3 regions of the Paenibacillus sp. fava2 genome follow, and region 2 is predicted to be linked to each of the others. Evidence: riboswitches for the same ligand, from Rfam matches in the RefSeq annotation. Region 2 holds a riboswitch; each other region holds the start of a gene.

Region 1 (2,322 bases), 3.5 Mb from region 2:
TCTGGCTGCTGCTCGCGCTGTCGCTGCTGCGGCTGCTGATCTCCCCCTTTATCCGCGCCGGTCTGCTGCATGAGCTGCATCAGGAGCGTAAGGGTGAACGCGGATTGTTTTTTTTCCCGGGGATGAGACTTTACGGGCTGCCGGTGTTTATCTTCAGTCTGGCGGAATGGCTGCTGTCTGCGCTCCCGCTTTACTGGCTGCTGCCCAAAATGTATACACTGCTGTTAGGCGGTTTATTAGATTATAAGCTCCTGCTGAAGCTTCTGCCCTATCTGCTGGCCTGGATGCTGTATCTCTACATCGTCCGTACGGTGCTACTCTACATGCAATTCGGCTATACTGCCGGGACAGGCACGTTCTCCGCTCTGCTGGCCTATCTCAGGCTGCTTGCTCCTTCAACCGGTGCTTCACTTGTGCTTGGCGCAGGAGGGCTGCTGACGTGGCTGCTGTCGGCTGTAACCGCCCTCTTCTATCCCGGACTGCCGGCGCTGCTCTTCCGCCAGTTCGCACCGCTTCCATCCACCTTATTCAAAATGTGGGGAATCGCCGCCCAGTACCAGCTATGGAGCAGCAAAACATTTCCACAATAATTTTCCGCCAAAACGGCATATTAAAAGAGTCACTGCCTCTGTTTCAGGGGTGTGACTCTTTTGTGCTTAACAATGAATTAACGTAGAGTTTGCAAAACATCAAAACCTCTGATACAATGATGCCTGTACCACTGGTAACAACTTTGTAATCTTTTGAAACTATTTCGACTAACTGTATGTACCTTATACACTTCAACATTGCCAATCAACAGTCACTGTTCTGGTGCATAAAACGCCAAATTCCCAGCACCGGGAAGTGGGGGAACCATATTTTGGGTGAATTGATCTCGCTTTAGAGGGGTCATAGGGGAACCTTCTACCGAATCCTTAAGCTAACCTCGCAGGCCTTGGAAGGAGTACATCTTTTGAAAAGTCACAATTTGTTCCGCACACATTTAAAAAAGAAATGCACCGCAGCAGCACTGGGTCTTGTGATGGTATTCACTATGGGCGCCACCAGCGTCTCAGCTGATTCCAAAATGGACGCAGTTATCTCCAAAACCATCGGAGTTTCATACAAAACCGGAGGTACAAGTACCTCGGGATTCGATTGTTCGGGATTCACCAAGTACGTATTCAAGAGCATCGGCCTTACCCTGCCCCGCACCTCCAAAGCACAGTACAGCATTGGAACAGCTGTTTCCAAAAGCAATCTGCGTGCCGGCGATCTTGTATTCTTCAATACGCTGGGTAACGGAGTTTCCCATGTAGGCATTTACGTCGGGAACGGCAAATTTGCACAGTCCTCCAGCTCAAAGGGTGTAAACATCAGCTCGCTGAGCCAGGCTTACTGGGCCAACCGCTACGTTGGCGCCAAACGAGTAATGAGCACAACAGCTTACCAGGCTGTTGCTTACGATTGAACTTTCCCCTCACATTTAACCTCTGACACATAATTGTAACTAAACTGGCCCGGATTTGATTATTGCCGTAATCATTCCCGGGTTTTTCCTTTTTGTTTCCTTATTCTACCTTTTACACACATCCAGGGCTTATGAAACACCCCTCTTACTAAAAATTCCAACATTGTTTCAGAAAAAGCTTACTTTCCACGTAAATTTGAGTCTTTTTAAGCAGAAATCTCTCTTAAAAAACGCAAATATTATGCACTAATATGTTTTAAGTGATTGCCAACGGCCTCTGTCTTTGCTACAATTATCGCAGTGAGCGTTTAGTAACATTTTTGTAATTAATCAACCGGGTTTTTCAAACGTTTTGTCATAATGTTCTGCCAGCTAATCCTAATCAACAGTCGTGCCGAGTTCCCTTACGAAATAAGGGAAACGGGGGAACCAATTTTTGGGTGAATTGACCTCCTATTCACAGAGGGGTCATAGGGGACCTTCAACCGAACCCTTAAGCTAACCTCGTAGGCATTTGGAAGGGGTATTTACTTTTGAAGAAGAAGTTAGCCGCCGCACTACTCAGTTTTTCTATTATGCTTACCATTGGAGCAGGAAGCGCTTTCGCGGATTCCAAAATGGATAAAGTCATCGATAAAGCCATCGGAACCAAATACGTGTCCGGCGGAGTATCGACCAACGGCTTTGATTGCTCCGGATTCACCATGTATGTCTTCGATAAGATTGGCATTAACCTGCCGCACCAGTCCGGCTCCCAGTACCAGATGGGCACTGCCATCTCCCGTGATAATCTGCGGGAAGGCGATCTTGTATTCTTCAATACAAGCGGCCGCGGTGTATCTCATGTCGGCATTTATGTTGGAGAAGGC
Region 2 (2,322 bases):
AGTAGAGCTCAAGGCAAGAGAAAAAAATCTCGGCTTGCTATACCATGAACAAGGTATGATCAAGGATATTCGTGCAGACAAAAAACGGATGGAGCAAATCCTAATCAATCTGTTGGAGAATGCAGTCCGTTATACCGAAAAAGGAAAAATCGAGGTCTCCGTATCTTATTACAGCAGTGCTTTTGTGTTAGTCATCGAAGATACTGGGATTGGCATTCCGAATGATGAGCTCCCGTACATCTTTGAACGCTTTTACCGGGTAGAGAAGTCCAGGTCTCGTCAATTTGGAGGAACGGGCTTAGGACTGTCTATAGTGAAAAAGCTGGTGGAACTGCAGGGAGGTCAGATTTCAGTAACGAGTCAGTCAGGTAAAGGCACCCGTTTCGAAATTCTGTTTGACCGGCAGCCATGACGTCAGGAGGCAGGCAAATGAAAAAAATACAATGGCTCATAGCGGCTATGTTTATCGGTATGGGCTTAACGTGCATGACGATATCCGCAGTATCATTTCAGAGCAATCCCTTAATCCAAATAGGCGGGATCATAAAGATGGCAGCCTGTATATTTTTTATCGTAGGTTTGAGTGCCGTATTTACGAGGGTCTACAAAGCCTGTAAAAAACATTAAATTGAAGAAATGACAAAAACGTTACTCTTTATTCTATTAAATTTTAAAAGGATTGACAGGCTGCCTGCCATCTATTAAAGTGTTAATAGTTACAAAATATTAATAAGTTGCCGAATTTCAGCGTTGAAAACGGGGGAACCATTTTTTTGGGTGAATTATTCTTGAACGAAAGGGAATATAGGGAACCTTTAACCGAATCCTCAGCTAACTCCGTAGGCATTGAAGGGAGAACAAGTTTCTGAAGAAAGTCATCGTATCCATGTTGGCAGCCTCATTTATATTTGCTTCTGCAGCACCAGGTACATACGCAAGCGAGGTATCGCTGGACAGTGTTGTGAATCAGGTCGTAGGAACCCCTTATCTTTATGGAGGAACCACAACATCAGGCTTTGATTGTTCCGGATTTATTCTATATGTACTTAAGAAGTTCAATGTGGATGACCTACCGCGCACTTCTCAATCGCAGGCTAAAACCGGCATTCCTGTAGCCAAAGATGATCTGCGTGAGGGTGACCTTGTGTTTTTTAACACAACGGGTTCCGGAGTTTCCCATGCGGGCATTTATGTAGGAGACAACAAGTTCGCTCACTCTTCCAGCAGTAAGGGAGTAAAAATCAGCAGCTTGTCAGAATCGTATTATAAGGACCGGTATGTAACCGCTCGCCGGGTGGTAAGTGATAACAGCTTTTCTGATATGGTGAGCCGTTAATGCAAGGATCATCTACAACCGGAGTATAGAAGATCGTCTCTATTCATGAGAGGCGGTCTTTTTTATTTTCACGAAATATTACAAGCTGAAAAAACACATACTGAAGAAAACCTGTTTAAACTTAACAACTTTGGAGGATCTTTTATGGTTTTCACGATTGCAATTACCATTGTTGCGATTTTTGCAATATGGGGAGCAGTATCCCCTGACCGGCTGGCAAGTACGGCTAACATCGCCTACAATTTCTCCATTCACAATTTCGGCTGGTTTTATTTGCTGGCCACACTGTTCTTCCTGATCTTTACGTTCTATTTAGCCTTCAGCAGGTTTGGCGGCATCCGGCTTGGAGATGAAGATGATGAACCGGAATACTCTACACTATCCTGGCTGTCGATGCTTTTTAGCGCAGGTATGGGGATTGGACTTGTATTCTGGGGCGTGGCTGAACCGTTGTCCCACTATTTATCTCCCCCGGAGGGTGTAGAGGGAGGTACGGCAGAAGCAGCAAGGATTTCAATGCGCTATTCCTTTTTTCACTGGGGGCTTCATCCGTGGGCCATTTATACGGTCATCGGATTGGCACTTGCATACTTTCAGTTCCGCAAAGGTTATAAAGGCTTGATAAGTTCAACCTTTATTCCTCTAATCGGAGAACGGCTGGCTGCCGGCTGGGTGGGCAAGGCAATCGACATTCTGGCGGTTATTTGCACCGTATTTGGCGTGGCTACTTCGCTTGGACTCGGTGCTCTTCAGATCAGCGGAGGATTACATTATTTATTTGGGGTTTCTAACACGATAACAGCACAAATCGTCATTATCGCTGTAATGACCGTGTTGTACCTCATCTCCGCGACGACGGGTCTCGACAAAGGCATAAAAATTCTCAGCAACACAAATTTAATTATAGCGGTGCTGTTAATGCTATTCGTGTGGGCCACAGGTCCGACTTCTTTTATATTTGATACCTTTACAACCACGTTAGGCAG
Region 3 (2,322 bases), 730 kb from region 2:
CGGCCGGTCTATAAACTGCTCGCTGGCAGTCAGAATGGCGGTGGGGTCGCTTTTGATCTTGATCTGGGCCACGGCCTCCAGATTAAGCTTGATGCCCTGCCGGGAGAACATCGCCTGTGCCGGAATGACATCAAAGCTCATCAGCATCATGGAGATGGTCTTATTATTCTGAAAGCCGGGAATGACGAACGTCCCTCCGCCTTGCACCACTCTTTTGCCGCCGAGACCGTACACAATCATCGCCTGGTTGGGCGGGACCTTCTTATATGCGTTTACGATACTGAACACAGCCAGCAGGATCACTGCCACAATTCCCGCGGTTAAATAGAGAATAACCATCTGCTCCGACACTCCCCGATTTTATAATTGGGCGGCTTCCCTTTCAAAAAGAGTTACCTCCGCCATACCTTTATCCACCTTCAAAATAATCACCCTGTCGCCCTTTGCAAGCTGCTGGCCTGTCTCGGCCCGTACACCAATAGAACGCATAGTCCCGTGCAGCACATATTTCATCTCCCCGGCCGTTCCATCCTCTGCGGCAATACTGATGTACCCGAGCTGTCCCGCTAAATCATAATCCGATTCATTCATGCTGCTGTCATACCGGGTCATCATCCGGATCAGCACAATATACAGCAGACAGCCCGGCAGCAAGGCGATCACGGTACAGATCAGTACTGCCGACGGCAGGTTCATCCCGCTGAACCGGACGAGCACATAACCCGTGCCGCCCCAGACTGTGACAGACACGGTCAGCGGCAGCAGCAGAGGCATAAAGCCGTGACCTCCTGCTCCCGCATGAAAGTGGCCCGTCAGCCCGTGACCGTGAAATCCGCCACTGACAATAAGCACCAGCCCCGCCCAGAAGCACACAATAAATACACTAATGATTTTAATCCCCCCTTTCTTGCAGGCGAGTAAATAAAAATGACTTTTAATCGTTGTTATAAGAATACAATTTCTTATCTGGACGTCTTTTCTGCCTCTATGCGCAGCAAAAAGACCACAGAAGGGCAGGGCTTCCGTGGTCGGTTAAATGATCATGGCGCTCATCCTCTCTCTTCGAGGCTTACGGGGTTAGCTGACGGATTCGGGCAGTGAGATAGCCCTACCCTGCCTGGTTGATGAACAACCTGCAGCAAGGATTCACCCCAGGTGAGCAGCATCAAAACATACTGCTTTCACCGTTGGTTCCCCCGTTCCCTTAACCGGAATTCAGCCATTTGAGAACAGTTATATTAGATTCAGTTGCTGATTGAATCTTACGCCTGCGGCTGTATATTGTAAAATGTCACGAATGGCAAAAGAAGCCAAAGAATGCCATCCCTCATTGAATGAAGGCGCATTCTTTGGCTCCGATCTTAAGCAGCCGGCGATTTGCTTCTTGTTGCTCCCTTTTCCGTAAGGACGGATTTTCCTGCATAAAACCGGGCTGCCGCCAGACCGATACCGCTGTTTCCTTCTGTAATCAAAGCTACCTTTCCGTCCAGTTTTCCCACCTCTAACACTCCTTTTTTCTGTAAGATATTGCTGATACGACCCACAGATTAGAGATTGATATCTTATACGGGAATGATCGTTCTTGATTATACAAAAAATAAAGGCTTACCGCCCGATTTCCCTCATCAGATCACAGTTTAGCATAACGGGAACGAACGGCAAAGCATTATTTTTACTGAACGTTCTTAATATGCTGCAGATCTGCTCATGCGTCAAATATAATTCAATATTTCGGTAAGGGAACGGATTGTGATTTGCTGTCCCCAGTTTTTTAACTGCTGATCTCTATTCATTAATACAGAGACCATGCCAGCCTGATTAGCCCCGACAATATCTTTCTCCTCGTTACCAACATAAAGCATTTGCGGTTTATCCATTCCCAGCTCTGTCGCTAATTGTATAAACCCTTCAGTCCGTGGCTTTCTGAACCCGATCTCTGCAGAGCTCAGGATGACATCGATATATTCCCGGACGGGTTCGACATCTTGCTCCACATATTTCATGCTCATCCCATAGGGAACATCTGTTAAAATCCCCACGGGCAAGCCCCTCTGCTTCAATTCTTTAAGCACAGTTGCCGCATCAGGGTACACTTTGGAGCGCTGCTGAAAAAAGCTGAAAAATATGCTGGCAGCCTCTTCCGCCTTCCCGCCGCTTATTCCCCATGCTGCAAGTACTTTATCAAAAACTTCCAGGTCGGTCACCTCGAAATCCCTGGGGTGTATCCGGGTATTATATAAGGACAGCACCTGCTCAGCCTGCCGGATATGTGTTTCAATAAACCGGACCTGCATGGCCTGCATGATTTCAATCAGCGCTGAC

What was found. Region 2 has a riboswitch for cyclic di-AMP ahead of AC4G46_RS16835 (C40 family peptidase). Riboswitches for the same ligand answer to the same signal wherever they lie in the genome.
Region 1: linked by a shared signal. The riboswitch ahead of AC4G46_RS00505 (C40 family peptidase) and the one ahead of AC4G46_RS16835 (C40 family peptidase) in region 2 are both predicted to bind cyclic di-AMP.
Region 3: linked by a shared signal. The riboswitch ahead of AC4G46_RS20340 (NfeD family membrane protein) and the one ahead of AC4G46_RS16835 (C40 family peptidase) in region 2 are both predicted to bind cyclic di-AMP.

The regions. Positions count from the first base shown of each region.
Region 1 is NZ_CM177755.1:102,811-105,132, reverse strand. Features, by position in the region: gene AC4G46_RS00510 (hypothetical protein) at 1-590, shown strand, start outside; cyclic di-AMP (ydaO/yuaA leader) riboswitch at 814-952, shown strand; gene AC4G46_RS00505 (C40 family peptidase) at 1,025-1,453, shown strand; cyclic di-AMP (ydaO/yuaA leader) riboswitch at 1,836-1,981, shown strand; gene AC4G46_RS00500 (C40 family peptidase) at 1,987-2,322, shown strand, end outside.
Region 2 is NZ_CM177755.1:3,907,919-3,910,240, forward strand. Features, by position in the region: gene AC4G46_RS16830 (sensor histidine kinase) at 1-412, shown strand, start outside; cyclic di-AMP (ydaO/yuaA leader) riboswitch at 726-861, shown strand; gene AC4G46_RS16835 (C40 family peptidase) at 866-1,336, shown strand; gene AC4G46_RS16840 (glycine betaine uptake BCCT transporter) at 1,481-2,322, shown strand, end outside.
Region 3 is NZ_CM177755.1:4,637,168-4,639,489, forward strand. Features, by position in the region: gene AC4G46_RS20335 (flotillin family protein) at 1-351, opposite strand, end outside; gene AC4G46_RS20340 (NfeD family membrane protein) at 361-1,017, opposite strand; cyclic di-AMP (ydaO/yuaA leader) riboswitch at 1,052-1,231, opposite strand; gene AC4G46_RS20345 (hypothetical protein) at 1,362-1,499, opposite strand; gene AC4G46_RS20350 (HAD family hydrolase) at 1,713-2,322, opposite strand, start outside.